Regions from separate parts of the Margalitia sp. FSL K6-0131 genome, predicted to be linked through region 1. Evidence: riboswitches for the same ligand, from Rfam matches in the RefSeq annotation. Region 1 holds a riboswitch; the other holds the start of a gene.
The links. Region 1 has a riboswitch for preQ1 ahead of queF (preQ(1) synthase). Riboswitches for the same ligand answer to the same signal wherever they lie in the genome.
Positions count from the first base shown of each region.

Region 2: it holds a riboswitch for preQ1, as region 1 does, so the genes downstream of both, NSQ59_RS23060 (QueT transporter family protein) here and queF (preQ(1) synthase) in region 1, are expected to answer to the same signal.

Region 1 is NZ_JBBOZS010000001.1:4,567,996-4,572,212, reverse strand. It holds gene NSQ59_RS22410 (PLP-dependent cysteine synthase family protein) at 1-883, shown strand, start outside; gene NSQ59_RS22405 (bifunctional cystathionine gamma-lyase/homocysteine desulfhydrase) at 1,055-2,191, shown strand; PreQ1 riboswitch class I at 2,263-2,310, shown strand; gene queF (preQ(1) synthase) at 2,429-2,929, shown strand; gene NSQ59_RS22395 (queuosine precursor transporter) at 2,931-3,572, shown strand; gene NSQ59_RS22390 (DapH/DapD/GlmU-related protein) at 3,880-4,217, shown strand, end outside.
Region 2 is NZ_JBBOZS010000001.1:4,714,618-4,718,834, reverse strand. It holds gene NSQ59_RS23070 (MarR family winged helix-turn-helix transcriptional regulator) at 1-21, shown strand, start outside; gene NSQ59_RS23065 (MFS transporter) at 40-1,233, shown strand; gene NSQ59_RS23060 (QueT transporter family protein) at 1,288-1,773, opposite strand; PreQ1 riboswitch class I at 1,782-1,826, opposite strand; gene NSQ59_RS23055 (PaaI family thioesterase) at 1,892-2,353, opposite strand; gene NSQ59_RS23050 (MerR family transcriptional regulator) at 2,514-3,278, shown strand; gene NSQ59_RS23045 (hypothetical protein) at 3,976-4,110, opposite strand; gene NSQ59_RS23040 (alpha-glycosidase) at 4,176-4,217, opposite strand, start outside.

The sequences.
Region 1 (4,217 bases):
CAATACACCATTGGTGGAGATTACAAACTTTACATTGCCAGAGGGTGTACGTTTATTTGCGAAACTTGAATATTTTAATCCTGGTGGTAGTGTAAAGGATCGTTTAGGACAGTATTTGTTGAAAATAGCCTTTGCGGAAGGAAAGCTGAAAAAAGGCGGAACCATTATTGAGCCGACAGCCGGAAACACGGGAATTGGTCTAGCACTTGCGGCTATTCAATTTGGTGTTCAAGCTATATTTGTGGTACCGGAAAAATTCAGCCTTGAGAAACAAACATTAATGAGGGCGCTTGGGGCAAAAGTCGTAAATACTCCAACTGAACTGGGGATGGAAGGTGCGATTGCCAAAGCGAAGGAATTATTAGAAACGATTCCGGGTGCGTTTTATCCAGGTCAGTTCCAAAACTATGCTAATCCGGATACGTATTATGCAAGTCTTGGACCTGAAATTTATGAAGCACTTGATGGGAATGTTCATATTTTTGTTGTTGGAGCTGGCTCCGGTGGGACATTTATGGGGACCTCTAGATATTTGAAAGAAAAACTCCCAAATGTGAAGACGGTTATAGTAGAGCCTGAAGGGTCGATTTTAAATGGCGGCGAGTCGGGATCGCATCGAACAGAGGGAATTGGGATGGAATTTCTGCCGCCTTTTATGGACCGGAATTATTTTGATGCAATCCATACCATTCCGGATGAAGCGGCATTCACTCGTTTGGCTGAATTGGCAAAACTAGAGGGTCTTTTAGTAGGCAGCTCTTCGGGAGCAGCGATGGAAGCGTGTCTTCGTGAGGCAGCAATAGCAAAACCTGGAACAAATATAGTAACCATTTTTCCGGATAGCAGCGAACGTTACATTAGTAGCAAAATATATGAAGGCTGATTTCGTATAAATTGTTGTTTTTCGTAAATGTTATAAAATCTTAAACTTATCTCCGGGGCAACTTTTCTTAAAAAGAGTATTCATTCTTAACCCAAATAAGGATTTCTATAAGGTTTTCGTTTACAAAAGCAACATAGTTTAAGAAAGAAGCCTTAGAAAGTAGGAATGAACATGAGGAAAAAAACGAAATTTATTCATGGTGGAATTAGTCGTGATCCTTATACTGGCGCTGTTTCCACACCAATTTATCAAGTAAGTACGTATAAACAAGATGGTGTTGGTAATTTTAAATATGAATATTCAAGAACGGGAAACCCTACGCGTGAATCATTGGAAAAGCTAATTGCAGATATTGAAGGCGGTAAGCGGGGATTTGCATTTGGTTCAGGTATGGCAGCCATCACGGCAGTTATCCAATTATTTTCTGCAGGGGACCATATTATTGCGACGGATGATGTGTACGGCGGAACATTCCGTGTTATGACCAAGGTTCTAAACCGCTTTAATCTCGAAGTAACATTCGTTGACACCAGCGATTTAGACACAGTGAAAAATGCGGTAAAACCAAATACAAAAGCGATTTATGTAGAAACCCCAACAAATCCGCTTTTAAAAATTACCGATATTCAGGCTGTAAGTGAAATCGCCAAAGAAAATAACCTTAAACTGATTGTTGACAATACCTTCAGTACTCCGTATTGGCAAAATCCGCTTGAACTTGGAGCAGATATTGTCCTTCACAGTGCAACAAAATATCTTGGCGGTCATAGCGATGTAGTAGCAGGTCTTGTAGTTGTGAATGATGACAAGTTAGCCGAAGATGTTCATTTTATTCAAAATTCAACAGGTGGTATTTTAGGTCCGCAAGATAGCTGGCTATTAATTCGTGGAATTAAGACATTAGGCGTTCGTATGGAAGAGATTGAAGAAAATACGAAAAAGGTTGTTAATTTTCTTCAAGATAATAAACATGTTCAAAAAGTTTATTATCCCGGCTTAGCTAATCATCCGGGCCACGATATCCACAGCAAACAAGCAGATGGTTTTGGAGGGATGATCTCCTTTACAGTGGAATCAGAAGCAAAAGCACTGGATGTATTGAAGAAGGTAAAATACTTTACACTTGCAGAAAGCTTAGGTGCAGTGGAGAGCTTAATTTCTATTCCAGCTTTAATGACACATGCCTCCATTCCAAAAGAACGCCGTCATGAGCTAGGAATAGAGGATGGACTTATCCGCATTTCCGTTGGGATAGAGGATATTGAGGATCTTCTTGAAGATCTTGAGAATGCATTACAAGATGAATAATAAAATTTCTAGTTGACGGACTGTAAAGAATTTAATATTCTATATTATGTTCAATTAAATACCCGAACATGACGGGAGAGGTTCATAGCACAAAACCCTCTATAAAAAACTATGGATACATGACAATTATAGCCATGTCCATAATGGGCATGGCTTTTCTTTTATCCATTTTAATATGTTTGCTATGGAAAATTCCCTCTCTAAAATGTCAAGGTACATCTTAAGGAGGCTTTTTTTATGTCAGGAAGAAAACAGGAAGAAGGGTTAAAGGATTTAACCTTGTTAGGGAATCAAGGTACCAAGTACAAATTTGAGTATTCTCCCGAAATTTTAGAATCCGTAGATAATTTACATTCGAATCGGGATTATTTTGTAAAGTTTAACTGTCCGGAGTTCACATCACTATGTCCCATTACAAGCCAGCCAGACTATGCAACCATGTATATCAGCTACATACCAGATAAAAAGATTGTCGAGAGTAAATCTCTGAAGCTTTATCTATTTAGTTTTAGAAATCATGGAGATTTCCACGAGGATTGTGTGAACATTATTATGAATGATCTTATTAAACTTTTAGATCCGCGTTATATTGAGGTATGGGGGAAATTTACGCCTCGTGGCGGTATTTCTATTGATCCTTATTGCAATTATGGTAGACCGGGAACGAAGTATGAGGAAATGGCCAATTTCCGCTTAATGAATCATGATTTATATCCAGAGAAAGTGGATAACCGATAAGATGTTATTATATTTAAATGGATTATTTGTCGGTTTATTAATTCTGGCAAATATTGTAGCGGTGAAGCTGTTTAGCATTGGCCACCTGGCAGTTTTACCTGCAGCAGTTGTCATCTATATTTTTACCTATCCGATTGTGGATGTCATCGTTGAGGTGTATGGAAAGGAAACAGGGAGAAAAACGGTTCAAGCTGGCCTAATCACACAAGTACTTGCTTTAATCTTTATTTTTATTGCAATCCAATTGCCGGCTGCCCCGGTTTTCGGACATCAATCAGAGTTTAAAACCATTTTAGGCGGGAGCTTCAGAGTGATTGTAGCAAGCCTAGCATCGTATGCAGTCAGTCAAAACTTAGATGTTTTTGTTTTTAACAAATTGAAGAAAAAGCATGGTACGAAGAAGCTATGGCTAAGGAACAATGCTTCAACTATGTTAAGTCAGCTAGTGGATACAACTATTTTTATAGCGATTGCATTCATGGGAACAATGCCATTAGCTGTACTCGTAACACTTATTTTTACACAATATGTATTTAAATTCCTTGCTTCCATTGTGGCAACACCAATTGTTTATTTATTGGTGAGTGTGACTCGGAAGCAAGAATCAAAAAATAATGCTCAAGGAAGCTCTGCAGTATCTTAAGTATGGGGATTTCCCTAAATGAACAATCTTAAGCGGACAGAGAATCCGTTATTTTAATAAAATGACCTTAATTTAAGAGTCTAGCGGACACAGGGTACGTTATTTATGAAAAAACACATGGAAATCACTGTTTTTATGCTAAATAACGGATCCTATGTCCGCAAACATTAGAAATACCCCCTTTTTGTCACAGATAACGGATCTGGTGTCCGTACTAAACCACCCAAATATTTCATTATGAATATTTTCTCTTCACAGCGAATACCCATGTATTGATACAATTATACAAGATGGGGAGGGACTTCATATGCAATACTATCAAGGCTACCCATACTATCCTTATCCTCCTGCAATGAGACAGCAACAACCTGTAGGTGGTGAGGATCTTAAGTTTAAACAAACAGGAGTCTATCCACAAAGGCAAATTCTCTCTTTTAATCCTCCAATTGAAGAAAATCCAAATGCAGAATATCCAAAGATTAGTGTTAACGCTGTGGTGGGACCAAATTCGTATATATTCGGAGATGTCCGAGTTGAAGATGATTGTTTTATTGGCTGGAACAATTTGATTCGTGCTGATTCTTCAACGCCTTACTTTATTGGTAAAAAAACAAATATTCAAGATTTTGTCGTTATACATTGTCA
Region 2 (4,217 bases), 150 kb from region 1:
CTAGAGCAAGAAAACAACTAGAAAGAAGGAATTTTATCAATGAATGATTCATCTAGGTTGTGGACAAAACAGTTTGTCGCCATTGTGATAATGGCTTTTTTATTTTTCCTATGTCTGCAATTACTTACAGCAGGATTTCCGGCTTTTATTACGGAAGTAAAAGACAATCCGACTGAAGGGGGTCTAATGACCACTGTCTTCATGTTGGCCGCAATTTGCACACGCCCATTCATCGGATCCTTAATACATCAGATCAATATTAAGATGATGAGTATTTTTTCCTTTGCCTTTGTTGCCATTACCGTAGGATTAAGCTATGGCCAGGAATCGATTTCCTTTTTAATCCTTTTAAGAATTTTTCATGGGATTGGCTTCGGGATTATGTCTACGATTCTTGCCACTATGGCAACGAATATTATTCCGAAGAAAAAGCTTGGGGAAGGTATTGGATATTACGGTTTAGCAACGAGTGTGGGAACAAGTATGGGACCGATGCTTGGTCTTGCAGTTCTCCAATATTTTTCTTTTAATCTATTATTGATTATTTCTGCTTTATTAGCGGTTATTACAATGATTCTCAGTTTTACTATTAAGAAACCGCAATCTGCAGCAGCTCCTAAAAAGATGGAAAAAGGCGCATTCAAAAAATACGCATTTGATAAGACAGCCTTTATTCCATGTATTTTAACCGCCTTTTTTACGATTACTTTAGGGGGCGTTATTAGCTTTTTAAGGGAGCTTGGCAAGGAAGAGAATATTAGTGGGTCAGTTTCATTATTTTTCTTAGTGATGGCAATTGTTATGGTAGTTGCACGTCCGATATCCGGACGTTTGTTTGACACGTTTGGCCATAAACTAATTATTTATCCTTCCACTGTGTGCGGTATTATCGGACTCTTCCTATTAGCAATCACACATAGCTCATGGACATTGCTCTTAGCAGGATTATTCTACGGGATTGCGTACGGAACCGTAACACCTACCCTTCAAGCAATTGCAGTCAGCATCGTAACGAAGGATAAGCAAGGTACCGCAAATGCTATGTATTTCTCCTCTATGGACTTGGGGATGGCAATCGGATCCACGGGGTTAGGATTATTAGCTTCGTATACGGGTTATCATTTCATCTATGGTTTTTCCATCTTCTGTTTAGTAGCCTTACTAATTGTGTACACGTTATTATTCGGAAGAAAGAAAAGCTTGGATGTCGTTCCGGCAACTCAGAATATGTAAAAAAATCGGCAGCTTTTGGCTGCCAATTTTTACTTTGGTGCTTGATACCATATATTAAACTCTCTTTTCAAAGTGTATGCGTTGGTTTAGTAGATACATAATTGGTGCACCGATTGCCATTACAACAAATTCTCCAATTGCTGTTGTAAGCCAAGTAAATAAAAATGGCAAATGAAAGGCTAAATGGAGCTCGATTGCAATCAAGAACATGGTAATGGTAAATACAATCGTATTCACGATCATACGGGTCCAAATATTTTTGATAAAGCGGCTAACAATGATCGTAATCAGTAATGATATAATCGATTGGCCAAATCCGAAAACAAGATCATAGGCCCGCATCGGTGATAAAAATAGATTCGTAAGAAATACACCTAATAAAACACCATAGATGAACTTCTTATTAAATACAACTAAATGATTAAACATTTCAGAAACACGAAATTGAATATTCGTAAATCCAAATGGCTGAATAAAAAACGAAACAGCAATGTAAAGGGCAGCGACAATTCCATTCCCTACAAGCGTTTTAACTTTCATATAAATTCTCTCCCTTAGTTTTTTATCGTGGGATGGTTTCGAACCACGTATTACATACACAAAGTATAATGATAGGCCTATTTAATCATCTAGTCAATTGATTTTTCTTCCAAAAGTCTCAGCTTTCTTCTTTAACCGGGACAAAATAATGATCTTTACGATAAGCTAATGCTTCCATCGTAGCAATCAATTCCCCGTCACTTTCGACTTTTATGTTATACCAAGCGGTTCGGTGGTTTCGTTTTTCTTCCATGGCAGTTGCTTTTAACCGGGAGCCTTTCTTACCTGGTGCCATAAAATTAACGGTAGTGGAAAGCCCCACTGATGTTTTTCCGTAAGAATTGCAGGCAACTGCAAACACAAAATCAGCAATGGCGAAAATAATGGCTCCATGCACGGTTCCATGGGCATTTACCATATGGTCTGCTACATCCAGCTCTGCAACTGCCATTCCTTCACCCATTTCTATTAATTCAATTCCTAAAAACTGGGCATAAGGTTCACTTTTTAACTTCTGAAAAATTTCGTCCTTATACTGGCGGTGTATCTCCATTTCATTAATGTCATGCTTCAACTTAATTCCTCCCAATTCCTTTGATGATAAGGTAATTATATACTATTTGGAATTTTCGATATTAAGAATAACGCAATGATTTTCATTTAAATAACTTTTTTCATCAAACCTATTTACATTAACGTTACGTAAAGGTGTATATTGATGTTGTCAGGAGGGATAACACGTGGAGTACACAGTGCAAAAACTAGGGAAATTGGCCGGAATCAGTACGAGAACTTTGAGATATTACGATGAAATTGGGATTCTTAAGCCGGCAAGAATCAATTCATCCGGATATCGGATCTATGGTCCTCGAGAGGTTGATCGTCTCCAGCAGATTCTTTTCTATAGAGAATTAGGAGTCAGTTTGGAAAATATCAAAAATATTATGACTGATCCGTCATTTGACCGCACCAATGCATTGAAGGAACACCGCGAAAAGCTTCTGGCAAAGCGTGCGCAACTAGATCAATTAATTTCCAATGTAGATAAAACAATAGCTGTCACAGAAGGGAGAATAACCATGTCAGACAAAGAAAAATTTGAAGGCTTTAAGCAAAAAATGATTGAAGAAAATGAAAAGAAATATGGAGCGGAAATTAGAGCCAAGTATGGGGATGAGACAATTGACCAATCCAATCAAAAAATCAAAGGACTAACAAAAGAACAATATGCAGAATTGGAAAAATTGGGTGAGGAAGTTCTTGTGACTTTAAAGGAAGCAATGGCCACCGGAGATCCTGCAAGTGATTTAGCACAGAAAACTGCGGAATTACATCGTAAATGGTTAGGGTACACTTGGGCAAGTTACAGTAAAGAAGCACATGCAGGGCTAGCGCAGATGTATGTGGATGATGAACGATTTGCAGCTTATTATAACAAAGTACAATCAGGTGCAGCGGAATTTTTGCGTGATGCGATTCTTATTTATACAGGAATGAAAAAATAAAAATGAAAGAAAGGCGATTGGGAGGACCCGATCGCTTTTTTCTCTAGGAGATAATAAGTCGAGACAGGAATAATGCCCAAAATCGTGGATAGGCAAAGGATACGGTAACAATAGAGAGAGAATCGTGCCCGAAATCGTGGTAAGGCAAAGGAAACGGTAACAATAGTGGGGAAATCGTGCCCGAAAATGTGGTCAGACGAAGGAAACGGTAACAATAGTGGGGAAATCGTGCCCGAAATCGTGGATAGGCAAGGGAATCGGTAACGATAGAGAGAGAATCGTGCCCGAAGTCGTGGTCAGACGAAGGAAACGGTAACAATAGTGGGGAAATCGTGCCCGAAAATGTGGTCAGACGAAGGAAACGGTAATAATAGAGAGAGAATCGTGCCCGGAATCGTGGTAAGGCGAAGGAAACGGTAACAATAGAGTAGGAACTCGTATTCGAAATTGTGATCAGAACATGAAATCAGAAACTATGAAACTGTATTAAATGATGATATCCAAATTAATCCTTAAGCATAAGTTGCACAAAATTAAGTAATATTCACTTACATTGACCAACCGCTGCGGTTCATCTAGTGCTAGATATACTTTTATTTATCTTGATGCTTCATACAAGGTGAAATTCTTTTTCTGCTTCTTAAAAGTAGAGGAAAATGTCAATAAAACAACCGGGGTTTATTGCCCCCGGTTGCTTTTAAAAAATATGTTTAAAAAAATGAAACAGCATTCTCGGAATAGCGGTCAGGATATTCCCAATGATTTCCCCAATGATTTCTACTAATATACTTTTGAAAAAGGACTCCTTATTTTTCTTTCTCTTTTTTAACATGTGGAACTCCTTATTATGGAAAATATATCATAATATTACCGCCGTAAACATGAAAATTCAACATCTTATTTGATTTTCCAAATAGCAAACCCAAATGGAGGAAGATC